Regions from separate parts of the Variovorax sp. PvP013 genome, predicted to be linked through region 3. Evidence: riboswitches for the same ligand, from Rfam matches in the RefSeq annotation. Region 3 holds a riboswitch; each other region holds the start of a gene.

Region 1 (7,181 bases), on a different contig from region 3:
GCTTCACGACGTTGGCTTCGAGCCGCAAGGTCGAGGTCAAGGCCCAGTCGAGCGTGGCTTCGATGCCCTCGGAGGACTGCCTGCCGATCTGCTGGGTGAGGTTCGGATTGAACGTGTCGCGCGAGAGCAGTTTGTCCTTCTCGATGCGGTAGGCGGCCACGGTCCAGGCGCCCTTCCCTCCCGCCAGCTGTCGCTTGTAGCCCACCTCCACCTGCCGGCCGGTGCTCAGGTCGAAGGGCACCTGGGTGGCGGACGTGGTGATCAGCGAGGTCAGCGGATCGGCTGCCCGCGCCACCTGGGCATAGAAGGATTGCGCAACGTCAGGCGCATACACCACGCCGAGCCGGCCTGTGGGGAACTCGAAGGTCTTGTCGATGGTGTTGGCCGCATTGAGGAGATCCGCGCGCTCGACCTTCGCGTGGTCCCAGCGAACGCTGCCCACCACCGACCAGCGATCGTTGAATTCCAGCTTGTCCTCGGCGAAGAACGCATGGGTGTTCGTGCGGGTGCGATAGCGCGGCGTGTACGCCACCGGCGAAGCGTACAGGCTCGGATCGAAGACGAAGGGGTCGACCGTCGAGCGTCCGCCGTAGGGCGAGTCGTTGGTGTGCTGGAAATCGATGCGATTGACGTCGAGCCCGACGAGCACCTGGTTGCTCAGGCCGAGCAGGTCGTGCCGGAGCGTGACGTCCGTGCGGTTGCCGATCTGTTCCTGGTCGTGACCGATCTGGAGGTAGTCGCCGCGCGCCACGCGGCGGGTCGCGGCATTGAAGGTGTAGCTCTCGGTGTTGCGCCAGTGACGCTGGCTCGCCAGCCGGTAGAGCTGGTTGCGCACGGTCACGGCGCTGCCGGGCGCCCACTGCGCGTCGAGGCGAGTCCACCGGTCGTCGTACCGGATCTCGGCGTCGTCGACGTTGTAGTTCTGACGCAGGGTCCTGACGTCGAGGCGGCCGTCGATCAGTGGCACGCCGTAATAGGTCTGCGCCAACTGACGGCCCTCGTCATGGGACAGCGTGAAGCTCAGCCGCGGCGAGACATCGAGGCGCACTGCGGCGCCCACGGCCAAGCTGTCGGCCTCACCCCGCTGCATGAAACCATCGGTGCGACGCTGGCTGACGTCAAAGCGGTAGGACAGGCGATCGTTGATGGCGCCACCGCTGCCGAAGGCGAGCTGGCGGGTGGCGTCCGAGCCTAGCGTCAGCAGGGCTTCGTTCTGGATGGGCGCCTGCATGGGCTTCTTCGGCACCACGTTGATGGCGCCACCGATGGCGCCCTCCCCGTACATCACCGAGGCGGCACCACGCAGCACCTCGATCCGATCGATCGACCAGGTGTCGAAGGGAAAGGTCACGGTGCCGGCACCGGCATAGAGCCGGGTGCCGTCGAACAGCTGCATGACCGAGCCATGGCCGGAGAAGCCGCGTGCCGCCATGGCGGTGCCGCCGTTGCCCGGACCCGGGGAACCGGTGATGCCGGTGGCGCGCGTGGCGGCCTCGACCACCGAGACGTCGCCGCGCGCACGGATGAGGTCACCGCCGAGCACCTCGATGCTCGCGGGCGTCTCCAAGGGCGTCAGACCCAGCCGACTGCCGGTCTCGGTGGGCAGGTCGATCGAGAGCGGCGTGTGTCGATCGGCTTCGACCTGGACCTGGTTGAGGCTCCGGTCACTGCCTCCCAAGGCGCGTTCGGATTGCTGGGCGACGACGCCGGCAGGTCCGACGGCCAGACCGATGCTCAACGAAAGACTGGACAGGCGCGTGCGACGACCGGGCACGCTCGCGCAATCGCGCAGGGGCGATGTTCGACTCATTGACTTCTCCTTCGACCCGCGTCCCCGCGGGTTTCGAACCGATGGCGGATGCGCGGGAGAAGGAGATGGGCCGGCCGCGCGCGGCAAGGCGTGCGAGCTCCGGGCCCGGACACGCCCTCCCGCAAGTCCGAAGGCAGTCTCGAAGGCCGGTATCCGGGCTCGCGGAGTGCTCGAGTGCATGACATGCACTAGAGCGGAACCACCTCGCCTTCCCACGCCGAAGCGCAGTGGTTGCCTGCCCCTGTGAAAGAGCAGGCCTGAGGGTTTCCGTATCCGCTGACCGTTGCGGGGGCAGCGCAGGCTTTGAGACGTCAGCGACGACGTCTCGCACCTGCTTCCCGTTTAACCTGCCGCACCATGGCTGGTTCGGCAGGCACCTTCGGACTGTGACCACCCCGACGAACGTGGGTTCGCAGTGGCGGCGGGCGGATTATAGGAAGTGCTTTCCACCTGTGTGTGGTTGGCGAAGAGGTGTTTCCCCCGGACTTGCCGAGCATTCAAGCCTGTGAAACAGGGCCATATGGATGCAACCGGCACGTTCCTTTATGTTGATAAACCACAATCTCCAGTCTTATCATCAACCGCTTAGGTATATATCGAAATTTTAAAACATCGTTTCGATAAATCCTATTTGAATCGCAACAACAATTAAATTTAATCAAAGGCAATTGTGTCGATTTTTAGGACAAGCCAAAGGGCTTTTTATTCGTTCGAGGGTGAATTGGGAAAGCCATTGAATTTACTCGGACACGACGTCAGATGCCTGCACCAAAAGCCGGTCGAAGACCAGCAGCAAGCTTTCAGTGCTGGCCTGCGATGATCATCGTCCTTTTCCATTGCGCCCCACCAGCGCCCTTTCCACTTTAAGGAAACAGCATGATCGTGTTCGTCACCGGCGCCTCTTCAGGGTTCGGCGCAGCCATCACCCGGCGCTTCGCGGCCGCCGGCCATCGCGTGATCGCGGCCGGGCGCCGCGAGGAGCGTCTCAACGCGCTGGCCGACGAACTCGGACGCGATCGCGTGCTGCCCTTGGTCCTGGACGTCCGCGACAGGGATGCCGTAGCCGCTGCCGTGAACGGTCTTCCCGCGGACCATCGCGACATCGACCTGCTGGTCAACAATGCCGGTCTGGCGCTGGGCCTGGAGCCAGCCCAGAAAGCCGACCTCGCCAATTGGGACGCCATGGTCGACACGAACGTGAAGGGGCTGATGTACATGACCCACGCGGTGCTGCCTGGCATGGTGGCGCGCAACCGCGGCCACGTGATCAACCTGGGCTCCACGGCGGGAGCGTATCCCTACCCCGGGGGCAACGTGTACGGGGCCACCAAGGCCTTCGTGCGGCAGTTCTCTCTCAACCTGCGCGCCGACCTGCTGGGCACGGCCGTGCGGGTGACCGACATCGCGCCGGGCATGGTCGGCGGCACGGAGTTCTCGTCGGTGCGCCTCAAGGGCGACCAGGCCCGGGTAGAGACGATCTACAAGGACGCCAACCCCCTCACCCCCGACGACATTGCCGAAGCCGTCTTCTGGACCGGGACGCTGCCCGCGCGCATGAACGTCAATTTCCTCGAGGTCATGCCCGTGACGCAATCCTTCGGGCCACTGGCCATCCACCGGCAAACCGTCTAGTGCTGCTTGGCAGATCGATCCAAATGCGTTCTGTGGACTGGCTGGACATCGATCAGACCATGGGCCTGCGCACCTTCGACGGCTCGGTCTGCTTCAGGCCGCCATCTGCCGCTCGACCCGAGCGAGAAACGCGGTGTTCCTGTGTGCGCTGCGCGCAGCCGGTGAAGAACAGCGTGGCCACTGGCATGAGGAAGAGCCATGCCACGGTCAGCAGGAAGACCTTGGCAAGGTCGGCTCGAACGGTTTTTCCAGTGTCATGCGCGCGTCCAGTCTGTGTGTTGTTTGCTCCGAGGGTGCCAGAGCAAGTACGAACGCTGCTGACCGTTGGCTCAACGTGGAGGCGAAACGTCCAGCGTGATCAGCCGCGGCGTCACCTGACCGCCGTCGATCCACAGTTCGCCCACAGAAATCGGCAGGCTGAAGCGACGCGGTCCCGCGCTGCCCGGGTTGATGAACAGCACCCCATCGCGCTCGACCATTGACGGCTTGTGCGAGTGGCCAGATACCACCACACGCACGTTCGCACCGGCCGCAGCCAGATTCAGATCGGCGATGTCGTGCACCGCGTGCACCGCGACGCCGTCCAACACCACAGTCAACGACACGGGAATGTCGGCCGCCCATGGCGCATGGTCGTTGTTACCGCGCACCACGCTCATCGGCGCGATCGCCGACAGTCGCGCCAGGATGTCTGGCCCGCCGATGTCGCCGCCATGGACGATGTGATCGCAGCCGGCGAGGAAGGCCAGGGCTTCGGGGCGCAGGAGGTTGTGGGTGTCGGAGATGAGGGCAATGCGGGGCATGGGATGAGGCGCCACACGCTAGGGGGCTACAACTTTGACCTTAACTCAAGCACGCAAGGTAATCGGCTGTTGAAACCAACTTATTTTGACACTGCACTGCGTCCCGTCACAAACCTATTGCCCTAAGATTATTTACATAATCAGGTGCGAATTGGAGCATCAAAAGTGTCTTTGCTGTTGAATCTGTCTTGGCTTTAACCCATCCAGCTGGTAGTCGGCAATTCTGCTGCGACCCCAAGTGCCTTCCTGACTTTTAACAATTCTCATTCTTTTCATAGCTAAAGATATCATTCTCAGACCGCAACCAAGCAACTGCTTCATCGACCATGGGGTGATGGCGTTTTAAATTCCATGCAGCCGCAGCCGTGACGACCATGATCCGTTCCTTCAAGGGCCGAATCACCACGTTCTCAGGAGCAAGCTTTTTCATGGATGCTGGTACGAGTGCCAGACCCTGGCCGCAGCTGACATAGGCGATCTGGGAAGTGACCGACCTGACTTCGTGCGTCACCCGTGGCGCGAATCCATGCGCCCGGCATACCCCGGTGAGCATGTCAAAGTACACCGGACTGACCTGCCGCGACGACATCACCAGTTGCTCCTTGGACAGTGCATTCAACCGAAGGCGGGGTTGAGCGGCCAGTGGATGATTTCTGGGCAAGGCCACGGCCAGCCTGTCCTCCGCCAGCGCAAATGTGGCGATGTCGCTTCCGATCTTTCCATCAAGGCGCACAAAGGCCAGATCGAGTTCCCCGGCTTCCAGCGCCGGCACCGCGTCGACGCTGTCGATTTCCTTCACGAACACGGTCAGGTGTGGATGGGCGCGCTTGAGCGCTTCGAGCAACGGCGGCACGATCTCCAGCATGGCAGAGGTGATGGCGCCCACGTGCAGGACGCCCGACTGACCGGCTGCGACTTCGCGGACCACGCGCTCCAGTTGCTCGACCTGTCCGGCAAACCGGCGCACGGCGGGCAGGATCGCGGCCCCTGCGGGACTGAGCTTCGTTCCTCGCCTCGAGCGCTCGAACAGCTGCAACTTGAGCGCCTGCTCCAGCACCTTGATCTGTTCGGTGAGCGGCGGCTGCGACATGTTGAGCCTTTGCGCGGCCCGTCCGAAGTGCTCCTCTTCGGCAACGGCCAGAAACATCCACAGTTGCTTCACCAAGCGGAAATCGATCGTGGGGCTCATGGGGGCTTTCGTGATTCATGGGTGCGCGGGCGCAGCAGATCGAGCGGTCGTTCGACGCACGATCCGAAGCCTCTCTGTTCTCATTGTCGGATCACAGCGATACGAAGATCGGAATTCACATATCAGGCAGCCGATCAGAAGATGCATGGGTACCTTCACCAGAAACGGGACCATGACTTCTTCTTCGCCACTCGATCGGCTTGCCGCGCTGGACACCAACACCGTCTCCGACGCGCTCGATTTCCTCGGCCTGCCTGGCGCCACCCACGGTCTGCGTCCCCTGTGGGACTGTCCCAGGATCGTCGGCCGTGCCAGCACCATCCAGTTAGGCCGCAAGGGCGATGCGCAGCCCACGGTGCACCTGATCTCACCCGTCATCGACGCCGTTACCACCGACGACCGCGTGCTGGTCGTGGCCGGCGGCATGGAAGGCATCTCGTGCTGGGGCGACATCCTGGCCAACGCGGCCAAGGCCCGAAAGGTGCGTGGCACCGTCATCGATGGCCTGAGCCGCGACATCGACGGCAGTTCCTCGATCGACTACCCGGTCTACGGGCGGGGCGTGACCATGATCAGCGCGCGCAACCGCGTGATCCAGATCGATTCGGGCAAGCCCGTACAGATGGCCGGCGTCACCGTCAACGAAGACGACTACGTGATCGCCGACCGCTGCGGCACCGTCTTCGTGTCGGCTGCGCGCATTGATGACGTGTTGGACCTCGGTGAGCGCATCGCCCGGCGTCAGGACGGCATGGTCACGGCCGTGCGCAACGGGCGCTCGGTGGCCGAGGTCATGCACGACAAGGAATTCGAGGCCATCGCCGGACAGCCCAGGTGACCAAGGCATGAATTCGACAGCGTCGTTCCTTCAGCTCCAAAAGTTCAAGGTGACCCCATTGCGCCATCTCGCCTGCGTGCTGTTCGCTGTTGCCGCCAGCAGCCCTGCATTTGCTCAACCCTCAGAGGCATTTCCATGCCCGGTGATCAAGTTCGTCGTGCCTTACCCGCCGGGCGGCTCCAGCGACATGCTGGCGCGCCTGATGGTGCCAGGCCTGACCCAGCGATTGGGTACCACCGTCGTCGTGGAGAACAAGACCGGCGCCGCCGGCAACATCGGCACCGCCGCGGTCAGCACCTCGAAGGCCGACGGATGCACTTGGCTGCTGGGCAACAGCACCAACGTGGTCATCAGTCGCAACCTCTACCAGCTCGCAAGCGATCCCATGGCGGCATTGACCCCGGTGGCCGAAGCCGCGACCGTGCCGATGGTGCTGTACGTCAATGCACAGCTGCCGGTCCGAGACGTGAAGTCGTTCATCGATGACCTGCGCGCCCATCCCGGCAAGTCCTATGCTTCTCCGGGCAGCGGCACGCCGCACCACCTGCTGGGGGAACAACTGAAGCTGGACCACAAGCTGGAGCTCACGCACGTGCCTTACCGGGGTTCCGGACCGGCAATCCAGGATGTGCTCGCGGGCCATGTCGCCTTCGCGTTCGAGAGCACCAGCTCGATCGTTCCCCATCTGGCCGGCGGAAGGATCCGTGCCCTGGCCACCACGGGCGACCAGCGCTCCACCGCGCTGCCCGACGTCCCGACGATGAAGGAGCTGGGTTTTCCGAAGTTCGTGGTGACCAACTGGTACGGCGTGTTCGTGCCCAAGGGCACGCCTGCGCCTTTGGTGGTCCGGCTCAACACCGGCATCCACGACACGCTCAAGGCGCCGGAAATCGCCGAAGCACTGACCAA
Region 2 (7,181 bases), on a different contig from region 3:
CAACCTCGCCGGCTTCGTCAGCCCGTTCATCGTCGGCTTCGTCAAGGACGCCACGGGCAGCACCAACGACGGCCTGTTCGTGATCGCCGCCAGCCTGCTGGTCGGCGGAGCCATCGTGCTGTCGCTGTCCAGGCGGGTGCTCGACCGCTGACGACGCCGCGGTCCCGACGGCGCCGCCGCCTCACAGCGGCACCGTCGCCTCCTTGAGCACGCGCAGCACGAAGTGCGACTTGCTGTGCCGGATGCCGGGGATCTTGTAGAGCTTCTCGCGCAGCAGCCGCTCGTAGTCGCGCGTGTCGCGCACGGCGATGCGGATGTAGTAGTCGTAGTCGCCCGAGACCAGGTAGGCCTCCTGGATCTCCGGGATGGTGGCGAGCACCTGGCCAAAGGCGTAGAGCGTGTCCTCGGTGTGGCTCTCCAGCGTGAGCTGCACGATCACCGAGTCGCGATAGCCGATGCGCGCCGGGTCGACGGCGATCGTGTAGCGCTTGATGACGCCCTCGGCCTCCAGCCGCTTGATGCGGCTCCAGCAGGTGGTGGGCGACAGGCCGACCTCGGCGCCGATGTCCTGCAGCGTGCGGCGCGAGTCCTCCAGCAGCAGGCGCAGGATGGCCATGTCGGTCCGGTCGAAGGAGGCTTCGGCGGCATCGCCGGATTTCCGGTTGTTCTTCAAGCTGCCACCTGGAATTCGTGGGGAGTCGGGAGGCACATTCTGCCCATGGCGGCCGCCCGGGCGTGCCGGCCGATCTGCTCCAATCGATCGATGCAAGATTTCCTGTCGGATCGGGGGGTGAGGATCGGCCGCGTGGTGCCGGCGACCTGCGTGCTGGTGCTGCTGCACTTCGGCCAGGACTTCCTCAAGCCGCTGGCCATCGCGAGCATGCTCGCCCTGGTGGTCGCTCCGCTGGTGCGCAAGCTCGCCAGGAGCGGCCTGGGGTCGACGACGTCCACGCTGGTGTCGGTGGCGCTGGTGGCGGCCTGCGTGGTCTGGATGGGCGCGGTGCTGACGATCCAGCTGGTCTCGGTCGCCGCCGACCTGCCCCGCTACCGGGCCGCCATCGAGGCCAAGGTCGACTCGGTCCGGGAGACGGCGGTGCGGCCTTTCGAGCGCTTCGAGGCGCAGCTGCGCAGCGCGGCGCCGCCGGAGGCCGGCCGCGACGGGGCGGGCGCGCCGGCGCGGTCGCGGGCGTCGCAGGCCGCGTCCGGCCGGACGCCGGCCCAGGTCCAGGCACCGGCGCCGACCCCCTCGGCCGCCGACCTGGTCTCGAAGCTGCTGTCCGCGCTGGTCGGGCCGGTCGGGGAGGCCGGCATCGTCTTCGTCCTGCTGGTGTTCATCCTGCTGGAGCGCGAATCCCTCGGCGACCGCTTCATCCGGCTGGTGGGCGAGGCGAAGCTGGGCACCACCGTGCAGGCGCTCAACGACACGGCGCAGGGCGTCTCGCGCTTCTTCCTGTCGCAGTCGATCGTCAACGTCGCCTTCGGGGCGGTCGTCGGGGCGGGCCTGTGGCTGATCGGCATCCCGCACGCGGCGCTGTGGGGCGCGATCGCCGGCCTGCTGCGCTTCGTGCCCTACGTCGGCGTGCTGGGGGCGGCCGCGCTGATCGCGCTGTTCAGCGCCGCGGTGGATCCGGGCTGGAGCCTCGTGCTCGCGAGCCTGGGGCTGTTCCTCGCGCTGGAGCTGACGGTCGCGCACGTGATCGAGCCGCAGGTCTACGGCCACAGCACCGGCCTGGCGCCGCTCGCGGTCATCGTCTCGGCGCTGTTCTGGGGCGCGTTGTGGGGGCCGGTCGGGCTGCTGCTGTCGACGCCCTTGACGCTGTGCCTGGTGGTGGTGGGGCGGCACATGAAGGCGCTGGAGCCCCTGACCATCCTGCTGACCGAGTCGCCCGGCCTCAACGCCGGGCAGCGCTTCTACCAGCGCGCCCTGAGCGGCGGCGCCGACGCCATCATCCGGGACGCGCGCGCCTTCCTGCGCCGCGACAGCTTCGCCCGCTACTGCGACCAGGTCCTGCTGCCGGGGCTGGCGCTGGGCGTGGCCGACTTCCGCGCGGGGCGCATCGACGCGCGGCAGCGCCTGCGCATCCAGACCCAGGTCGTGCGGCTGGCCGAGTCGTTCGCGACGACCAAGCTGGGCTGGCGCGCGCGGCGGCGCGCGTCCATCGTCCTGACCGACGCGCACATCGGCACCCGCCTGCGCCAGATGCGCGAAGCCCGTCTCGGCCGGTGGCAGGGCGAGCTCGACGTGCCCACGGGCTCGATCGTGCTGTGCGTCAGCTCGGGCTCCGACCGCGACGAACTCCTCACCGAACTGCTGGTGCGGGCCCTGAGCGACGCCGACATCGACGCCCGCAGCGTGTCGATGGAGGAGCTGCCCGATCCCTCGCGGGACGACAAGGCCCGGCTGGTGGGCACCGTCTTCGTCGCCTATCCGCCCCAGGCGTCCTTCGCCGCCTGGACCGCGCTGACGGCCGAATTCCGCGCCGCGCTGCCGCACGCCGTGCTGGTCACCATCCGGCTGCCGCTCGACACCGCGGCCGCGCCGGAGGACGCCGTGGCGGCGCAGGTCGACCTGGTCCTGCATTCGTACGCCGAGGCCGAGACCTTCATGCTGCAGGGTGCCGGCGCGGCCGCCCCGTCGTCCGCCCTGCCGTGACGGCCGACCCGGCCGTGCCCGGGCGTGCGGCTATGATCGCCGCGTTGGTGCTCGCCCCGGCTTTCCGGTCGGGGCAGTTCAACGGGAATCAGGACAGGCGTCCGCGGCGATCCGTCCGCGCGCCTCAACCTGAGCTGCCCCCGCAACGGTAAGCGGACGCGAGCTTCCTGCTCGCTGCTCGTGTCGACAGACCACTGGGTGAACCCCGCGCAAGCGGTGCCGCCCGGGAAGGTGACACGGGTCGTCTCCGCCAGCCCGGATACCGGCCAACGAGGTGGCGTGCCGCATGCGTGCGGCGCGCCGGATGGTGCGGATCTGCGGGGAAGCAGGCGAGCACGACCGACCGGTGTTCCTCTCTTGAATCAAGTTCTGCCGTCCGAGCCGGGCCCGTCGCGCGCCCATGGGCCGTCGCGCGACGACGTCGCCGGTGTCCGATCCGGCCTCGTCACGGTGCTGACCGGCACCGGCAAGGGCAAGAGCACGACCGCCTTCGGGCTCGCCATGCGCGTCCACGGCGACGGCGGGACGCTCAAGATCTACCAGTTCATGAAGGTGCCGACAGCACGCTTCGGCGAGCATCGGCTGTTCGCGCAGCTCGGCCTGCCGATCGAGGGCCTGGGCGACGGCTTCAGCTGGAAGAGCCGCGACCTGGACCGCTCGGCCGCGCTGGCGCTCGACGGCTGGGCGCGCGCCGAGGCCACCGTCCGCGCGGGCGCGCACGACATGGTGGTGCTCGACGAGATCATGTACCCGCTGCGCTACGGATGGATTCCGCTCGAACGCATCCTGCGCTGCCTGCGCGAGCGACCCCCGCACGTGAGCGTCGTGCTCACCGGACGCAACGCCCCGGCCGAGCTGATCGCCATCGCCGACGAGGCCACCGAGATGGCCCTCGTCAAGCACCACTTCAAGGCCGGCGTGCCGGCACAGCGCGGCATCGAGGACTGACGCTCCCGCGTCCGCCCCGATCCATCCACCAGCACCTTTCCAACCCGACGCCGGAGAACACCCCCATGCAAAGTCGCAAGATCCCCGCCACCATCGTCACCGGCTTCCTCGGCAGCGGCAAGACCACGCTGCTGCGCCACCTGCTGCAGAACGCCGAAGGCCGGCGCATCGCCGTCATCGTCAACGAGTTCGGCGAGCTGGGCATCGACGGCGAGCTGCTGCGCGGCTGCGGCATCGGCTGCGACGAGACCGGCGCGCCCGACGGCCAGCTCTTCGAGCTCGCCAACGGCTGCCTGTGCTGCACCGTGCAGGAGGAATTCGCGCCCGTGATGGAGCAGCTCGCCGCGCGCCGCGACCGCATCGACCACCTGGTCATCGAGACCTCCGGCCTGGCGCTGCCCAAGCCGCTGGTGCAGGCCTTCCAGTGGCCGGCCCTGCGCAACGCCTTCACGGTGGATGCCGTCATCACGGTGGTGGACGCGCCGGCGGTGGCCGCCGGCCGCTTCGCCGACGACCCGCCGGCGGTGGACGCGCAGCGCCGCGCCGACGAGAACCTCGACCACGACTCGCCGCTGTCGGAGCTGTTCGAGGACCAGCTGGCCACCGCCGACCTGGTGGTCGTCCACAAGACGGACGGGCTCGACGCCGCCGCCCTGGCCGCGGTGGAGGCCGTCGTCCGCGCCGAGACCGCCGCCGGCGTGAAGCTGGTGCACGCGCAGCACGGCCGCCTCGACCTGGGCGTGCTGCTGGGCCTGGAGCGCGCCGTGGAGGATGCGATCGACGGGCGCCGGACCCATCACGACGAGGAGGAGGACCACGACCACGACGCCTTCGACTCGGTCTCGGTGACGCTCCGGGTGCCCGGACGCGACCGCCTGCTGGCGGTCCTGCGGGAGCTGGTCGAGCGCCACGAGATCTACCGGGTCAAGGGCTTCGTGGCCTTGCCGGACGCCGCGATGCGCCTGGTGGTGCAGGGCGTCGGCGCGCGCTTCGACAGCTACTTCGACCGGCCCTGGCGCGCGGACGAGACACGGCAGACGCGCCTGGTGCTGATCGGCGCGGCGCTCGACGGCGCCGTGCTGCAGGCCGAACTGGACGCGGAGCTGGGCCTGGCCGCCACCGCCTGACGCGACACCGCGAGGAAGCCGCCATGCACCTGCTGTCCACCCGCCCGGGCGGTCACGTCGAAGACGGCGGCCAGGGGGTCGTGCGCGTGGCGCAGACGCCCGCCCCGGTGGTCGTGCTGAGCGCGGCCGACACCACCCTGTCGCTGCTCGCCGACGCGGTCGGGCGGCTGGCGCCCGACTATCCGAGTGTGCGGCTGGCCAACCTGATGTGGCTGCGCCAGCCGGCGTCGGTGGACATGTACGTCGACGACGTGCTGCGCCATGCCCGCGTGCTGGTGATCGACCACCTGGGCGCGCCGAGCGACTGGGCCTACCTGGTCGAGCGGGCGATGTCGCTGGCGCGCGAGCGCGGGCAATGGCTGGCGATCTTCTCGGGCGATGCCTTCGAGGACCTGCAGCTGCTCATGCGCAGCAGCGCGCCGCACGACGACTGCCGCCACCTCTGGCGCTGCCTGCGGGAGGGCGGCCGCGACAACGCCGAGGCCTTCTTCGCGCTCATCGGCCACGCGGCGTTCGGCCTGGGCGCGCGGCCACCGTTGCCGGTGCCGCTGCCCCCGGCCGTGCGCTACCGGCCGCAGGGCGCGCCCGGTCGCGCCCCCTGCGGGCCCGATGCGCCGGCGGCGCTGCTGCTGTTCTATCGTGCGCACCTGCAGGCGGGCAACACCGCCGTGTTCGACGCGATGCTCGACGCCCTGGCCGCCGCCGGCCTCGCGCCGCTGGCGCTGGCCGTCGACTCGCTGAAGAACCCCGAGAGCCACGCCGCGGTCCAGGCCCTCGTCGCCGAGCACCGCGTGGCGATCGTGCTGAACGCCACCAACTTCGCCGTGGCGTCGATCGACGGCCGCGACGACGGCGACGCGTCCCCCGCCGCGCTGGCCGGCGACGCGCCCGTGCTGCAGCTCGTCACCGCCGGCGGCACCCGCGAGCAGTGGCTGGCCGACGCGCACGGCCTGGCGCCGCGCGACCTCGCGATGCAGGTGGTGCTGCCGGAGGTCGACGGCCGCGTCCTGACCCGCGCCATCAGCTTCAAGGGCACGGCCTGGCGCTGCGAGCGCACCGAGCTCGACGTGGTCCGCTACGAGGCCGACCCCGAGCGCATGGCCTTCGTGGCCGAACTCGCGCGCCGCTGGTGCGTCCTGCGCGACAAGCCCGAGGCCGACAAGCGCGTCGCGCTGATCCTGGCCAACTACCCGATCGACGATTCGCGCATCGCCAACGGCGTCGGCCTGGACACGCCGGCCTCGACCGTGGCGGTGCTGCGCGCGCTGGCGGCGGCGGGCTACCGGACCGGCGGCCTGCCCGCCGACGGCGACGCCCTGATCGCGGCGCTGCTGCGCGGCGTCACCAACGACGTCGACGCCAACGATGCCCGGCCGGCCGCCCAGAGCCTCGCGCTGGCCGACTACCTGGCGGAATTCCGGCGGCTGCCCGAGGCCTGCCGGGAGGCGGTCGACGCCGCCTGGGGTCCGCCCGAGCGGGACCCGACCCTGCGCGCCGGGCGCTTCGCCATCGCCGGCCTGCGCTTCGGCCACGTCTTCGTCGGCATCCAGCCGGCGCGGGGGCGGGGGATCGACCTCGCGGCCACCTACCACGACGCCGACCTCGTGCCGCCCCACGCCTACCTGGCCTTCTACTTCTGGCTGCGCCGCGCCTTCGCGATCGACGCGGTGGTGCACGTCGGCACGCACGGCAACCTCGAATGGCTGCCGGGCAAGAGCGTGGCGCTGAGCGCGGCCTGCTGGCCCGACGCCATCCTCGGCCCGCTGCCGCACCTCTACCCGTTCATCGTCAACGACCCGGGCGAGGGCAGCCAGGCCAAGCGGCGCACGCAGGCGGTGATCGTCGACCACCTGATGCCGGCGATGACGCGCGCCGAGACCTACGGTCCGCTGCAGCGGCTCGAGCGCCAGATGGACGAGTACTACGAGGCCCTGTCGCTCGATCCGCGCCGCGCGCGGCTGCTGCGCGAGGCGATCGTCGAGCGCACCGTGCGCGAGGGCCTGCACGAGGAACTCGGCCGCGTCCGGCCGGCCGACGACGCCGGGCGCGACGACCTCCTGCAGGGACTGGACGCCTACCTCTGCGAGATCAAGGAATCCCAGATCCGCGACGGCCTGCACGTGCTCGGGAGTTCGCCGCAGGGCCGGCAGCGCACCGACACGCTGCTCGCGCTGGCGCGCTTTCCCGGCGGCGCGGCGCCCGGCCAGCAGAGCCTGCTCGTCGCCCTGGCGCGGGACCTCGGTCTGGCGGGCGTGGACGGTTTCGACGCCCTGAGTCCGGACTGGGCCGCGCCCTGGCACGGCCCGCGTCCGCCGGTGCTGCGGGCGGTCTCCGACGAGGCCTGGCGCCACGCGGGCCACACGCGCGAGCGGCTGGAAACGCTCGCGGCGCGGATGGTGGCGGCGCACGTGGCCGATGCCCGGGCCGTCCCGTCCATCGCGCCGGAACCGCTC
Region 3 (7,181 bases):
GGTGGAGAAGCGCATGGCCACGGGATAGGTGCCGGGCTTGGCGAACAGGCCCTGCGCCAACCGTTCCGGCAGGCCGTCGAGCACCTTCAATTCGGCCAGCAGCAGGCCGTGGCTCTTGGCGTGCACGCTGCGGTAGGCATGGCCCTCGTCCCTGTGCACGATCTCGCTGATCCGGTGCAGCGCCTCCTTGAGTTCCTGCGTGGTCTTCGATTCGTCGTCCTCGAGCGATTCGTGGGACGGCTGGTAGCGCAGCGGCTCGGCGGCGTGGGGCAGGGGAGCGGACATGGTGTTGTTTTCCTTCGTGGGTGGACGCGGCGCGGACGGCCTTCGGGCGGCGCGGCCCGCGGGGGCGCCGGTCAGTATTCGAAGGAGGGGAAGCGGGAATCGTCAGCGGCGCCGACGAGGCCGTGTCGGACGACGTGGCGTCGACCGGAAGGGAAGAAGGTGTCTGCGAATGTGCACCGGACCCGCATCCTGAACCAGGGTTCAGGTGGGCGAGGGCAGCCACGACTTCGGGTTCATCTGACGCGAGATGATCACGCCCGTCGAGCGATGTACCAAGCCCGGCTCCGGAGAGCATTGGAACAAGGAAATATTAAGCCCGGCGCGCACCGCAGACGGGGACGATTCTATGCGCCGGAGTCCGGCGTACGTGCCGGTTCAAGGCAAATGAGGGTCGCCGGCAAGGGCTTGATCGAGGCGCTTGACGAGGTCGTCGAGACGGTCCCGCGGCGCGGCCGGAGGGGATGGCGGCGGCAGCGCCGCCCGGCGTGCCTCGGCGTCGGCCTGCGCGCGGGCCGCGGCCTCGGCCTGCAGCCGGGCGTCGGCCTCCGCGCGGGCGCGCGCCATGGCGGCGGCCTCGATGTCCGCCTTGAGGCGGGCCGCCGCGGCCGCTTCGAGCTGGGCGTGGGCCTGGGCGGCGAGGTGGGCGGCGGCGGTGGCCTCCGCCGCGCTCGCCTCGGCCGCGGCCGTCTGCTGCCCGAGGTCGTAGGCCAGGTGGAGCGAGGCCAGCACGGCGATGCGGTCGCGCGCGCGCACCTTGCCGGCATCGCGGATGCGGCACATGGTGAGGTCGACGCGCTCGACGGCGTCGCGCAGTCGCGCCTCCCCGCCCTCGGGGCAGCCGAGCAGGTAGCTCTGGCCCATGATCTGGACTTCGATCTGCTTCATCGAACGGCCGCGAAGGCGGCGGGGGAAGGGGGAGCGGGCGGTGCCGGCGTGGTGGCGCCGTCGTGCGACGGGTCGGCCGGCAGGCGCTGCAGCACGGCGTCCAGGCGCACGCGGGCTTCGGCGAAGCGGGCGAGGAGCGCATCGCGCTCGTGCGCCAGGGCGGCCACCTGGTCCTGCAGCTGCGCGTTGGCGCGCAGGACTTCCTCGTGGCGCGCCAGCAGGCGCTCGACGCGCTCGGCGATCTGGTCGATGGGGCTCGGGTCGGACATGGAAACGATTGTATGAGCGCGATTCCGAAAAGGGCCTCCCGTAGAATCCGCCGCGTTGGTGCTCGCGCCGCGGTTCACGCGGCGCAGTTCAACGGGAAGCAGGAGCCACACGCCCCCCGGGCCGCGGCCAGCCTGCGCTGCCCCCGCAACGGTCCAGCAGACGGCGTCCTCACCGGCGCCACCTCCGCCAAGTCGCCACTGGGCGCCCTGAAACAGGTGCCTGGGAAGGCGGTGGAGGATGCGCTGCAAGCCCGGATACCGGCCAACGAGGTGACGGCGCCCTGTGCGCCGTCGTGACACCCAGACGTCCGGCGGGGAAGCCGGACAGGGTCTTGATTCCGAGCCTTCCGTTCCATGACGAATCCCGTTTTCCCCGCCGGCGCGCGCCGGTCCGCACCCGCACGTCCCCTGCCCCTGGCGCTGGCGCTCGCCGCCGCCTGGCCCGTCCTCGCGACGGCCCAGGCCCTGCCCGCCGACGCCACGCTGCGCGAGACCGTGGTCACCGCCACGCGCGTCGAGCAGCCGCTGGCCGACCTGGTGGGCGACGTCTCCATCGTCGACCGCGCCGCCATCGAGCGCAGCGGCGCGACCGGCGTGGCCGACGTGCTCGCGCGCCTGCCGGGCATCGAGATCGCGCGCAACGGCGGCATCGCCGGCACGAGCAGCGTCTTCGTCCGCGGTGCCGAGTCGCGCTTCACGGCGGTCTACCTCGACGGCGTGCGCATCGACTCGCAGTCCACCGGCGGCGCCGCGTGGGAGGCGATCCCGCTGGCGCAGATCGACCGCATCGAGGTGCTGCGCGGTCCGGCGGCGGCGGTCTACGGCTCCGACGCCATCGGCGGCGTGGTGCAGCTCTTCACCCGGCGCGGCGAGGGCGCGGCCCGGCCCTACGTGGGCGTGGGCATCGGCAGCCACGACCTGCGCCGTATCGAGGCCGGCGTGAGCGGCTCGGCCGGCGTCGACGGCGCGGTCGACTATTCGCTCGGCGCCGCCCGCGAGCGCAGCCGGGGCTTCGACGTGCAGCCGCTCGCGCTGCGCGTGCCGTCCGCCGACGGCTTCACCAGCCCGGACCGCGACGGCTATCGCATCGACTCGGCCAACGCGCGGCTGGGCCTTCGCATCAGCCCGACGCAGCGCATCGAGGCCACGCTGCTGGCCAGCGAGAACCGCGCCAGGTACGACGATCCGGCCTTCGCCGCGCGCGCGCCGGCCGCGTTCGACGACGACGTCAGCACCACCCGGCTGCGCACCGTCGGCGCGGCCTGGATCGCCCGCTGGAGCGACAGCTACAGCACGCGCGTGCAGGTCACCGACAGCCGCAGCACCTACGAGACGCAGCCCTCGTTCTACCGCACCGAGACGCGGCTGCGCGGCTACCTGTTCCAGAACGAGCTGCGCCTCGGCGCGCACCGGGTGACGGCCGCGCTGGAGCGGCGCGAGGACGCGCTCGACAACGCCGCGACGGCCTTCGGCGCGCGCCTCGCGGGCGACCGCGCGCAGAACGCACTGGCGCTGGGCTACGGCTTCGTGCAGGGGCCGCACTCGGTGCAGCTGCATGCGCGCCACGACGACGACAGCGAGTTCGGCGGCAAGTCCACCGGCAGCGCCGCCTACGGCTTCGCGATCACGCCGCAGTGGCGGGCCACCGCCTCGGTGGGCAGCTCGTTCCGCGCGCCGACGCTCTATCAGCGCTTCAGCCAGTACGGCGTCGCCGGCCTGCAGCCGGAAGAAGGAAAGAACGTCGAGGTCGGCCTGCGCTACACGCAGGGCGCGACCACCGCCGGCGTCGTCGCCTACCGCAACCGGATCACCAACCTGATCGCCTTCGGCGCGCCGGGACCGTGCCTGGACGACTTCGGCTGCTACGGCAACACGGCGCGCGCGCGGTACGAGGGCGTGACGCTGTCGGCCGGCCACCGCATCGGCGACGTGACGCTGCGCGCCTCGGCCGACTTCCAGGACCCGCGCGACCTCGACACCGACCGCCAGCTCGCGCGCCGCTCGCGCCGCCACGCGACGGTGGGCGCCGACTGGCGCCTGGCCGGTTGGACCCTGGGCGCCGAGGTGCAGGCCTCGGCCCTGCGCTACGACGACGCCGCCAACACGCGCTCCTTGGGCGGCTACGCGCTGCTGAACCTGTCGGCGACGACGCAGCTCACGCGCGAACTCGGCCTGGTCGCGCGCATCGACAACGTCGGCGACAAGGACTACCAGCTGGCCCGCACCTACGCGACGGGTGGCCGCCGCGGCTACGTCGGTGTGAAGTGGACGCCGCAGTAGGCGTGACGACGGTGCCGGCGCCGGGGGCGGACGGCGTGATCCGTCGCGCCGCCGTGCTGGTGGCCGCGCCGGCCTCGGGCCAGGGCAAGACGACCGTCGCGGCGGCGCTGGCGCGGCTGCACGCGCGCGCCGGGCGGCGCGTGCGGGTCTTCAAGTGCGGGCCGGACTTCCTCGATCCGCAGTGGCTGGCGCTGGCCTCCGGCGCGCCGGTGCATTCGCTGGACCTGTGGATCAACGGCGAGGCCGACTGCCGCGCGCGCCTGCACGCGGCCGCCATGTCGGCCGACCTGCTGATCGTCGAGGGCGTGATGGGGCTGTTCGACGGCCGTCCGTGCGCGGCCGACCTGGCCGAACGCTTCGGCCTGCCGGTGCTGGCGGTGATCGACGCGCGGGCGATGGCCGGCACCTTCGGCGCGCTGGCCTTCGGCCTGCGGAACTTCCGCCCCGGCCTGCCGTGGCTGGGCGTGCTGGCCAATCGCGTCGCGGGCGAGCGCCACGCCGACATGCTGCGCGAGGCGCTGCGGGAACCGGCGCAGTGGCTGGGCGGACTGCCGCGCGGCCCGGCGTTCACGCTGCCGGAACGCCACCTGGGCCTGGTGACGACCTGCGACACCGCCGACGCGCTCGCGCGCCTGGACGCCGCCGCCGATGCGCTGGCCGCGACGCCGCTGGGGGCGCTGCCGGTCGAGGCGCTGCCTCGGGTGCGCTTCGACGCGCCGCGTCCTGCCGAACCGGCGACGGCGACGACAACCGCGGCCGCGACCGCCCGCCCGCTGGCCGGCCGCACCGTCGCGGTGGCGCGCGACGCGGCCTTCGCCTTCATCTATCCGGCCAACGTCGACGTGCTGGAAATGCTCGGCGCGCGGGTCGTCTTCTTCGCGCCGCTGGCGGGCGACACGCTGCCGGCCTGCGACGCCGTCTGGTTGCCGGGCGGCTATCCGGAGCTGCACGCCGCCGCGCTCTCGGCCTGCGCGCCGCTGCGCAAGGCGCTGGCCGCGCACGCCGCCGCCGGCAAACCGGTGTGGGCCGAATGCGGCGGGATGATGGCGCTGTTCGACACCCTGGTCGCAGCCGACGGCACCGCGCACGCGATGTGGGGCCTGCTGCCGGGTGCCTCGACGATGGGGAAGCGCCTCGCCGGGCTCGGCCCGCAGGTGCTGCGCCTGGCCGACGGCGGCACGTTGCGCGGCCATACCTTCCACTATTCGACCAGCGACACGCCATGCCCGGCGGCGGCGCGCACGTCGCCGCCGCCGGGCCAGCCCGGGGCGACGGCGCGGTCCGGCGAGGCCGTCCTCGTGCACGGGGGCGTGCGGGCGAGCTACTTCCACGCCTGGTTCGCTTCCGACCCGCGCGCGACGGCGCGGCTCTTCGACGCCGCGCCGATCGCCTTCGCGGAAGATGCCGCCACCGCCACCGCTGCCGCCACCGCCACCGCCGACGTGATCGACGCGGCATTCCACGGACCCTCGCGCGATGCCTGAACGCGAACTCATCCTCGGCGGCCAGAAGAGCGGCAAGTCGCGCCGTGCCGAACTGCGGGCGAAGGCCTGGCTGGACGGCGATCCGGCGCGCCGGGCGGTGCTGATCGCCACCGCGCAGCCCTGGGACGACGAGATGCGCGCGCGCATCGCGCGCCACCGCCGCGAGCGCGCCGCGCGCGTGCCGGGCCTGCGCACGGTGGAGGAACCGCTGCGGCTGGCCGAGGCCGTCGCCGCCCACGGCGCGCCCGAGACGCTGGTGCTGGTCGACTGCCTGACGCTGTGGCTGACCGCGCACCTGATGCCGATGACGCCCACGGACCGCGATGCCGGCATCGCGATCCGCGACCTGCTCGCCGCCATCGGCGCCGCGCGCGGCCCGCTGGTGCTGGTGGGCAACGAGATCGGCCTGGGCGTGATCCCGCTGGGGCGCGAGGTGCGCGCCTTCGTCGACGCGCTCGGCCGCCTCAACCAGGACGTGGCCGCCGTCTGCGACCGCGTCACGCTGATGGCGGCCGGACTGCCGCTGACCCTGAAGGACCCCGCATGACACGCACCGCGATCCGGCGCCCGATCGCCCTCGCCATGGCGGTGGCGGCCGCGCTGGCCGGGCCGGCCACGGGCGCCCGCGCCGCCGAGGTGCGCGACGAGCGCGGCGCGACCGTGTCACTGCCGAGTCCGCCACGGCGCATCGTCAGCCTGCTGCCGTCGCTGACCGAATCGGTCTGCGCGCTGGGCGCCTGCGACCGGCTGGTGGGGGTCGACCGCTACTCGAACTCGCCGGCGTCGGTGCGCGCGCTGCCGCAGTTGGGCGGCGGGCTGGACCCGAACGTCGAGGCCATCGTCGCGCTGCGGCCGGACGTGGTGCTGCTGTCGCAGGCCTCGCGCGTGACGCAGCGGCTGGAGGCGCTGGGCGTGAAGGTGATCGCGCTGGAGCCGCGCACCAGCGCCGACGTGCGCCGCGTGCTCGACACCCTGGGCACCGTGCTGGGCGTGGACGACGCGCAGCGCGTCTGGCGCGCGATCGACGCCGGCGTGGCGGCGGCGGCGCAGTCGCTGCCGGCCGCCGCGCGCGGGACACGGGTGTACTTCGAGGTCAACAACGCGCCCTACGCGGCCGGCGAGACCTCGTTCATCGGCGAGACGCTGATCCGCCTGGGCGCGCGCAACGTCGTGCCGGCGGCGCTGGGGCCGTTCCCCAAGCTCAATCCCGAGTACGTGGTGCGCGCCGATCCCGAGCTGATCATGGTCGGCGCGCGCAGCGCCGCCGGGCTGGAGCAGCGCCCGGGCTGGGGCGGCATCCGCGCCGTGCGCGCGCAGCGCATCTGCCGCTTCACGGCCGAGGAGTCCGACGTGCTGGTGCGCCCGGGTCCGCGCATGGCCGAGGCGGCGCGGCTGATGGCGCGCTGCCTGGCGGAGAAGGCGCCCGGCGCCGGCGTCTCCGCGACGGCCGGTGGTGCCGGCACGTCCGCCGCCGCGGCGTCTCCTGCCGCCGGTGCCGCGCCGGCGAAGGCCACGCCATGAGCGATCCGCGGCGGCGGCGCGTGCTCGTCGTCGGCGGCGTGCTGATGGGCCTGGGGCTCGCGTCGCTCGTCGTCGGCCTGGGCATCGGCAGCACCGGCTTCACGAGCGTCTTCTCGCTGCGGGACGATCCGGTCGCGCTGCAGATCGTCCGCGACATCCGCCTGCCGCGCACGCTGGGCGCCTGGCTCGCGGGCGCGCTGCTGGGCCTCTCCGGCGCGGTGGCGCAGGGACTGTTCCGCAACCCGCTGGCCGATCCGTACCTGCTGGGCAGCGCCTCGGGCGCCCTGCTGGGCGTGGCGTTCGCGCTGCTGCTGTTCGGCGGCGACGCGGCCGGCGCGTCGGTGGGGGCGCAGTGGGCATTGCGCCTCGGGCTGACCGGCGCGGCCTTCGTCGGCGCGACGGCGGCGGTGCTGCTGACGCTGGCGCTGGCGCGCGGGGTGCAGCAGACCCTGCGCCT
Region 4 (7,181 bases), on a different contig from region 3:
CCCGGTGCTGGGCTATGTCGACGACGTCCTGCTGCTGCCGGCCCTGATCTGGCTCGCCATCCGGCTGCTGCCGTCGCCGGTGCTCGCGCAATGTCGCCTCCGGGCCGACGAATGGATGCGGACGCGAGGAGCCAAGCCCACCAGCCAACTCGGCGCGGTGCTCGTCGTGCTGCTGTGGGCCGGTGCGACCGCGCTGGCGATCACCTGGTGGCTGTCCTGATGCTGTACGTGGGTCGCAGGACCGCGCTAGCTTCACAGCGGCCTCTCCTCGGTGAACTTCGAGTGCTCGGCGCGGCGTTGTAGCAACCAGTGCCAAGTTGGCTGATTCAAGCTGGTGAATCTGAGAACGCTAGCATCTCAATCGCCATGCCTCGTCGCGTGACCGATCGCGCGCCACTACCTGAAGTGTCTTGCTCCATCTTCACGCCAGCCCTGTGAAGGGAAAGGTACAGCTTTTTCGAGAATCGATTCAATGCAATCAATTCGGTTGATAAATCACGGATCATGAGCGTTATCAACATGCTGCTTCGACTGCGTCTTCATACGATTCGACATGGATCTTCCATTGGTGATTGACTTCCAATTTTCGACCAGCAGTCTCGTGATTTCTGAAACCAACGAGCACAAGAAGGACAAGTTGCAGAGCGCACTTTTCAAAGGGTCGAGTGCCGCGCAATGTATTCCTTGAGCGCGCTATCCATCCGCGACTGCCAGCCGTCACCCGTGGCACGGAAGAAGTCCACGACCTCCCGGCTGTAGCGTACCAACAGCAGCACCTTGCTCGAAGCCGACCGCGGTCGGCCACCACGATGGACCCTGGCTTTCGCAAGCATGTCCTCCGTCAGTTCTGGCAGTTCGTCATGGTCCGACTGCGTGAGCTGATGACCATCGACTTTCGTCAGGTCAGAGCCCAAGCCGTGCGCCGATACGTTCCTGTTCGCGTTCGTCGGCTTTCCTCATGCTGAAGATGTGGCGGTCCGTGCCACGCGGTGTGTGGCCGACGACCACCAGAGGTCCGGCCAACCAGCCGAAACCAACGTCCGAGCTCTCTTGGCAGGGTCGAAGGTCACTTTCATGGAGTTGTTGTCGCTACGATAACCAGAGGCTGCACCGGCGACCCTGATCGTTCGCTAGCCCACTTGGGTTCTCACTCGACGTCGCCGTTGACGTCGCAACCATCGCCAGCCGACGACGACACCGCTGGCCGAAACGACCATGCCGATGACCGACAGCGTCCAGACGACGATGTCCCAGGCCGGCCGATGCGCGATCAGCCACGGGAAATCCAGGCTGTGCGCGGCATTGAAGAGCCATCGCCGCAGACGCGTCGTGCGGTCGCTGCTGCCGACGATCTGGCCGTCGGTCGGGTCGATGTAGACCCAGCTGCCCGCCGGATCGTCGAAGCGGATGCGCCACACGGGCAGGACACGCTCCCGGTGGTGTCCATACCAATGGAAGTCGGCTCGCGTCTGCAGCGTGGCGTCGACGATCGACGCGCCAGGACGCAGTCGCATGGCGGCACGAACCAGTTCCTGGCCTTCAATGCCAACGTGTGCGCCCGACGACGCATCCACGACTTGCACGGCCGCTCGCGCATCGCGCAACCGCAGCAGCGTCCGACCGTCGAACCACAGAAGCACAGCCTCGCGCGGTGCAGCCAGGTCGGTGCCCACGGACACAGCGATGGGCGGCCAAGGAATGTCCGGCGTGCCGGCATCGATGCCGGCGTACCGCGCCAGTGCGGCGGCGTCGGTGCCACCCCGCTGGAACCAGCCGTTGGGATTCATGGACAGCCACCCGCTCACGATCCAGGTCAACACGAAGAAGCCGCCCACCAGACCGGCGACATGGTGCCAGGCCATCCAGCCGGTGTGGGGCGTGGCCGAGCCGCGGCGGTAGCGCCGCCGCAAGCGAAGACGCAGGATGCCGATCACGATGCCCGTCACGGCCGAGACGATGCATGCCGCCGACAGCCACACCACCACGTCGTGCCACAGCGGGGGGTCGGCGCGCAGCGGCGTGAAATAGATCCAGTGCGGCACCGACCCCAGCCAGTTCCAGAAGCGCTCGGCACGCGTGGTATCGCGCACCACCTCGCCATTGCGCTGGGACACGTAGAGTTCCGTGCCTTGCGCATCGCCCACCGCGATGCGGTGCAGCGGCCGCAGTGCATCCAGGCCCTGGGGCACGGTCCACTGATCGCGCGCCAGCGTCTCGACCCAGAACGCCTGCGGATGACCCGAGAACGCACGCGCGACGGCCGTGGCCTGGGCGGCATCGACATCGCCCAGGACCTGACCCGTGCGGGCGGACACCGTGAGGCGGCCGCCGCGCGCGTCCACGATGCGCCACACCGGTTCGAAGCCGAGGCCGAGGCCGGAGTCGGTCCGGCCTGCCTGCATCTCCAACCCGATGCGGCGCGGCGGCAGGTCGCGCACCGTCCCGGGCAGCAGCGCCAGCGCGGCCGCCGGCGCCACGACGGCCTGCTCGAGTCGCAGCGGTGCGAGGCCCGCGAGCCGCTCGACGTCGGTGAGGTTCGGGTACCCCACGTACATCATCACCACGCCCGAAGCGAACCACATGACGAACAACAGACAGCCGCCGATGCCCAGCCACCGGTGCGTCCAGTAGAGCCCGTGCCGCACGCGCGGCCAGGCCCGTCGCCAGAGCGCGGTCATGCCGCGCGTCAGAAGTTCACCAGCGCCGAGAGCTCGACCGCGCGCGGCCGGCCCAGGAGCCACTGATTGCCGCCATTGGAGAACGACACCGGGTAGCGGCGATCGCCGAGGTTGTGGCCGCGCAGCGCGAACCGCAGCGACGGGCTCGCGCGCCAGCTCACGCCACCGTCGGCCACCGCATAGGAGCCGATCTGGCGCGTGTTGGCCGCGTCGACCTGCCGCGCACCCACATGGCGCACGCCGACGTCGGCCTCCCACTGCGGCAGGAAGCGCCAACGCAGCCAGAGGTTGGCCGCCTGCTCGGGCACTCCCGTGGGCGTGTTGCCGGTCCGCGAGATCAGGGCGCCACCCACCACCTCGTTGAAGTCGTCGTAGCGTGCGCGCAGCTTCGCGACGTTGGCTTCGAGCCGCAGGGTCGAGGTCAAGGCCCAGTCGAGCGTGGCTTCGATGCCCTCGGAGGACTGCCTGCCGATCTGCTGGGTGAGGTTCGGATTGAACGTGTCGCGCGAGAGCAGCCTGTCCTTCTCGATGCGGTAGGCGGCCACGGTCCAGGCGCCCCTCTCCTGCGCCAGCTGCCGCTTGTAGCCCACCTCCACCTGCCGGCCGGTGCTCAGGTCGAAGGGCACCTGGGTGGCGGACGTGGTGATCAGCGAGGTCAGCGGATCGGCCGCCCGCGCCACCTGGGCATAGAAGGATTGCGCAACGTCAGGCGCATACACCACGCCGAGACGTCCCGTGGGGAACTCGAAGGTCTTGTCGATGGTGTTGGCCGCATTGAGGAGATCCGCGCGCTCGACCTTCGCGTGGTCCCAGCGAACGCTGCCCACCACCGACCAGCGATCGTTGAATTCCAGCTTGTCCTCGGCGAAGAACGCATGGGTGTTCGTGCGGGTGCGATAGCGCGGCGTGTAGGCCACCGGCGAAGCGTAGAGGCCTGCGTCGAAGACGAAAGGGTCGACCGTCGAGCGTGCGCCGTAGGGCGAGTCGTTGGTGTGCTGGAAATCGATGCGATTGACGTCGAGCCCGACGAGCACCTGGTTGTTCAGGCCGAGCAGGTCGTGCCGGAGCGTGACGTCCGTGCGGTTGCCGATCTGTTCCTGGTCGTGACCGATCTGGAGGTAGTCGCCGCGCGCCACGCGGCGGGTCGCGGCATTGAAGGTGTAGCTTTCGGTGTTGCGCCAGTGACGCTGGCTCGCCAGCCGGTAGAGCTGGTTGCGCACGGTCGCGGCGCTGCCGGGCGCCCACTGCGCGTCGAGGCGGGTCCACCGGTCGTCGTACCGGATCTCGGCGTCGTCGACGTTGTAGTTCTGGCGCAGGGTCCTGGCGTCGAGGCGGCCGTCGATCAGCGGCACGCCGTAGTAGGTCTGTGCCGACTGACGGCCCTCGTCATGGGACAGCGTGAAGTTCAGTCGCGGCGAGACGTCGAGCCGCACCGCGGCGCCCACGGCCAGGCTGTCGGCATCGCCTCGCTGCATGAAGCCGTCGGTGCGACGGTGGCTGACGTCGAGGCGATAGGACAGGCGGTCGTCGATGGCACCACCGCTGCCGAAAGCGACCTGGCGGGTGGCGTCGGAGCCCAGCGTCAGCAGGGCTTCGTTCCGGATCGGACCCTGCATCGGTTTCTTCGGAACGACATTGATCGCGCCGCCGATGGCGCCCTCCCCGTACATCACCGAGGCCGCGCCGCGAAGCACCTCGATGCGATCGATCGACCAGGTGTCGAAGGGAAAGGTCACGGTGCCGGCACCGGCATAGAGCCGGGTGCCGTCGAACAGCTGCATCACCGAGCCATGGCCGGAGAAGCCGCGTGCCGCCATGGCGGTGCCGCCGTTGCCCGGACCCGGGGAACCGGTGATGCCGGTGGCGCGCGTGGCGGCCTCGACCACCGAGACGTCACCGCGCGCACGGATGAGGTCACCGCCGAGCACCTCGATGCTCGCGGGCGTCTCCAAGGGCGTCAGACCCAGCCGGCTGCCGGTCTCGGTGGGCAGGTCGATCGAGAGCGGCGTGTGTCGATCGGCTTCGACCTGGACCTGGTTGAGGCTCCGGTCACTGCCTCCAAAGGTGCGTTCGGATTGCTGGGCGACGACGCCGGCAGGTCCGACGGCCAGACCGATGCTCAACGAAAGGCTGGACAGACGCGTGCGACGACCGGGCACGCTCGCGCAATCGCGCAGGGGCGATGTTCGACTCATTGACTTCTCCTTCGACCCGCGTCCCCGCGGGCTTCGAACCGATGGCGGACGTGCAGGAGAAGGAAATGGACCGGCCGCGCGCGACGAAGCGTGCGAGCTCCTGGCCCGGACACGCCCTCCCGCAAGTCCGATGGCAGTCTCGAAGGCCGGTATCCGGGCTCGCGGAGTGTTCGAGTGCATGACATGCACGCGAGCGGAACCACCTCGCCTTCCCACGCCGATGCGCAGTGGCTGCCTGCTCCTGTGAGGGAGCAGGCCTGAGGGTTTCCATATCCGCCGACCGTTGCGGGGGCAGCGCAGGCTTTGAGACGTCAGCGACGACGTCCCGCACCTGCTTCCCGTTTAACCTGCCGAACCATGGCTGGTTCGGCAGGCACCTTCGGACTGTGACCACCGCAACGGGCATGGGCTCGTCGTGGCAGCGGTCAGATTGTAAGGACGGCTTCTTACCTATGTGTCCGGGAGAGAGGTGTTTCGCCAGACTGGCCAGGCAACTTCATCGCACCGAAGCGAAGGACGATCGCTCGATCAAAGCATCCTGTTTCGCTGATAAATCACAGATCATGGGCGTTATCAACACGCCAAGTCGGTTTACCTTGAAGGCACGGGCAAGGCAAATTCAACGGGTAGGCGCGCGGATCGTTCGCCCACCACGGGATCTCACGTCTGCCTGAAGAAGATGGACATCGTGTTCGCGGATCTCCTCATGTCGCCCTCGAAGTGATCTTTTCCAGCGTGATGGGAAGGCTTCGAATGCGTTTGCCAGTGGCATGGAACACGGCATTGCCGATCGCCGGTGCAACCCCCACCACGCCGATCTCGCCCACGCCCTTGCCTCCAAGGACAGTGGCCTGGAGGTCCGGTATACCAACCGAGATCACCTGGATCTCCGGCACGTCGGCATTCACCGGCACGGCATAGTCTGCGAAATTCGCGTTCACGGTCCGGCCGTCCCGCGGATCGATCCGTCCTTCCTCGAGAAGCGTCTGGCCCAGGCCCATCACCATGCCGCCGATCCACTGGCTTTCGGCGAGCTTGGGATTGAAGATCCGTCCACTGTCGAACGCGGCGACCATCCGCTTGACGCGGATCGTGCCGAAATCCTCGTCGACCCGAACCTCCACGAACTGCGCGCACCAACTGTGCGCCGAGACGCCGCCCTCGACCGCGCCCTTCAGCTGCGCGAAGCTGCGGTCGGCTGCATTTTTCATCGCGTCGGTCGCATCGGCGGCGAAAGTGTTGCCCTCGACTTCCAGCCTGTTCCGGCCGACGGCCTTGAGCAGGTTCGCGATGCTGACACCACCGGCCGGCCGGCGGGTGAGCCGAAGGGTGCCGCGCTCGAAACCGATATCCACCGGCTTCGATGTCGCCAGCGGCGACTTCGGGTCGTTGGCCGCCAACCTGCGCAATGCATCGATCGCGTTTCTCGCCGCCTTGTCGACGGCACTCGCGAGGTTGTTCGCCTGCTGCGAGCCGCCCGCCAGTGCCGAACGCGGAAGCACGGTGTCGCCCAGCCGGACGACGACGTTCGCGACCGGCACGCCCAGCACGTCGGCCGCCGTCTGAGCAAGGATGGTGTAGGTCCCCGTGCCAATGTCGGTCCCCGCGCTGAGCACTTCGATGCGCCCATCGGCATGGAACACGATCTTCGCTTCGCTGGCGGTTCGGATCATGGGATAGGCACCAGCGGCCATGCCGTAGCCGATGAGCTCGCGGCCCTCGCGCATCGAGCGCGGCTTCGGATTCCGGTTCCACCAGCCGATGGCCTTGGCGCCTGCGGCATAGGCCTCGCGCAGTTGCCGCGTGGTCCAGGGGAACTGATTGCTCGGGTCCTTGTCGGCCCAGTTGGCCAAGCGCAGGGCGACCGGGTCCATCTTGAGCGCACAGGCCAACTCGTCCATCGCGCTTTCTAGCGCGAAGGCGCTGGGGTTCTCGCCAGGGCCACGCTTCCAACCGGGCATGACGGTATGGACCGGGACCACGTTCAGGCGCGACGCGAAGTTCGGCGTCGCGTACATGATCTTGGTCACGTTGTTGCAGGCCTCGACGTGCACCTCGTCGATGGCCGTCTCGTTCCAGCTCTCGTGCACGATGGAGACGAGCTTCCCGTCTTTCGTGGCACCGAGCGACAGGTTCTGCCTGGTCGCCGGCCGGCCACCGAGTCCGGTGAAGGTCTGCGGGCGCGTCAGCGGCACCTTGACCGGTCGGCCGAGCCGGCGCGACGCCGCGCAGGCCAGGCCGACGTGCGGATGCGCGCCGATCTTCGAACCGAAGCCACCGCCCACGTAGGGCGAGATCACGCGCACGC

Evidence for each region. Region 3 has a riboswitch for cobalamin ahead of ABID77_RS05025 (TonB-dependent receptor domain-containing protein). Riboswitches for the same ligand answer to the same signal wherever they lie in the genome.
Region 1: linked by a shared signal. The riboswitch ahead of ABID77_RS17000 (TonB-dependent receptor) and the one ahead of ABID77_RS05025 (TonB-dependent receptor domain-containing protein) in region 3 are both predicted to bind cobalamin.
Region 2: linked by a shared signal. The riboswitch ahead of cobO (cob(I)yrinic acid a,c-diamide adenosyltransferase) and the one ahead of ABID77_RS05025 (TonB-dependent receptor domain-containing protein) in region 3 are both predicted to bind cobalamin.
Region 4: linked by a shared signal. The riboswitch ahead of ABID77_RS17765 (TonB-dependent receptor) and the one ahead of ABID77_RS05025 (TonB-dependent receptor domain-containing protein) in region 3 are both predicted to bind cobalamin.

What each region holds. Positions count from the first base shown of each region.
Region 1 covers NZ_JBNDLF010000006.1:213,498-220,678, forward strand. Annotated here, with positions in the region: gene ABID77_RS17000 (TonB-dependent receptor) at 1-1,810, opposite strand, end outside; cobalamin riboswitch at 1,938-2,205, opposite strand; gene ABID77_RS17005 (SDR family NAD(P)-dependent oxidoreductase) at 2,687-3,442, shown strand; gene ABID77_RS17010 (metallophosphoesterase family protein) at 3,772-4,245, opposite strand; gene ABID77_RS17015 (LysR substrate-binding domain-containing protein) at 4,499-5,434, opposite strand; gene ABID77_RS17020 (RraA family protein) at 5,607-6,272, shown strand; gene ABID77_RS17025 (Bug family tripartite tricarboxylate transporter substrate binding protein) at 6,280-7,181, shown strand, end outside.
Region 2 covers NZ_JBNDLF010000008.1:74,985-82,165, forward strand. Annotated here, with positions in the region: gene ABID77_RS18225 (MFS transporter) at 1-151, shown strand, start outside; gene ABID77_RS18230 (Lrp/AsnC family transcriptional regulator) at 182-616, opposite strand; gene ABID77_RS18235 (AI-2E family transporter) at 764-2,653, shown strand; cobalamin riboswitch at 2,682-2,938, shown strand; gene cobO (cob(I)yrinic acid a,c-diamide adenosyltransferase) at 3,023-3,601, shown strand; gene cobW (cobalamin biosynthesis protein CobW) at 3,667-4,728, shown strand; gene cobN (cobaltochelatase subunit CobN) at 4,752-7,181, shown strand, end outside.
Region 3 covers NZ_JBNDLF010000001.1:1,040,024-1,047,204, reverse strand. Annotated here, with positions in the region: gene ABID77_RS05040 (catalase family protein) at 1-285, opposite strand, end outside; partial or broken gene ABID77_RS05035 (cell division protein ZapA) at 931-1,170, opposite strand; gene ABID77_RS05030 (DUF904 domain-containing protein) at 1,167-1,439, opposite strand; cobalamin riboswitch at 1,479-1,720, shown strand; gene ABID77_RS05025 (TonB-dependent receptor domain-containing protein) at 1,794-3,719, shown strand; gene ABID77_RS05020 (cobyrinate a,c-diamide synthase) at 3,731-5,203, shown strand; gene ABID77_RS05015 (bifunctional adenosylcobinamide kinase/adenosylcobinamide-phosphate guanylyltransferase) at 5,196-5,750, shown strand; gene ABID77_RS05010 (ABC transporter substrate-binding protein) at 5,747-6,724, shown strand; gene ABID77_RS05005 (FecCD family ABC transporter permease) at 6,721-7,181, shown strand, end outside.
Region 4 covers NZ_JBNDLF010000007.1:156,659-163,839, forward strand. Annotated here, with positions in the region: gene ABID77_RS17750 (YkvA family protein) at 1-220, shown strand, start outside; gene ABID77_RS17755 (BrnA antitoxin family protein) at 654-914, opposite strand; gene ABID77_RS17760 (PepSY domain-containing protein) at 1,131-2,678, opposite strand; gene ABID77_RS17765 (TonB-dependent receptor) at 2,687-4,801, opposite strand; cobalamin riboswitch at 5,001-5,268, opposite strand; gene ABID77_RS17770 (xanthine dehydrogenase family protein molybdopterin-binding subunit) at 5,578-7,181, opposite strand, start outside.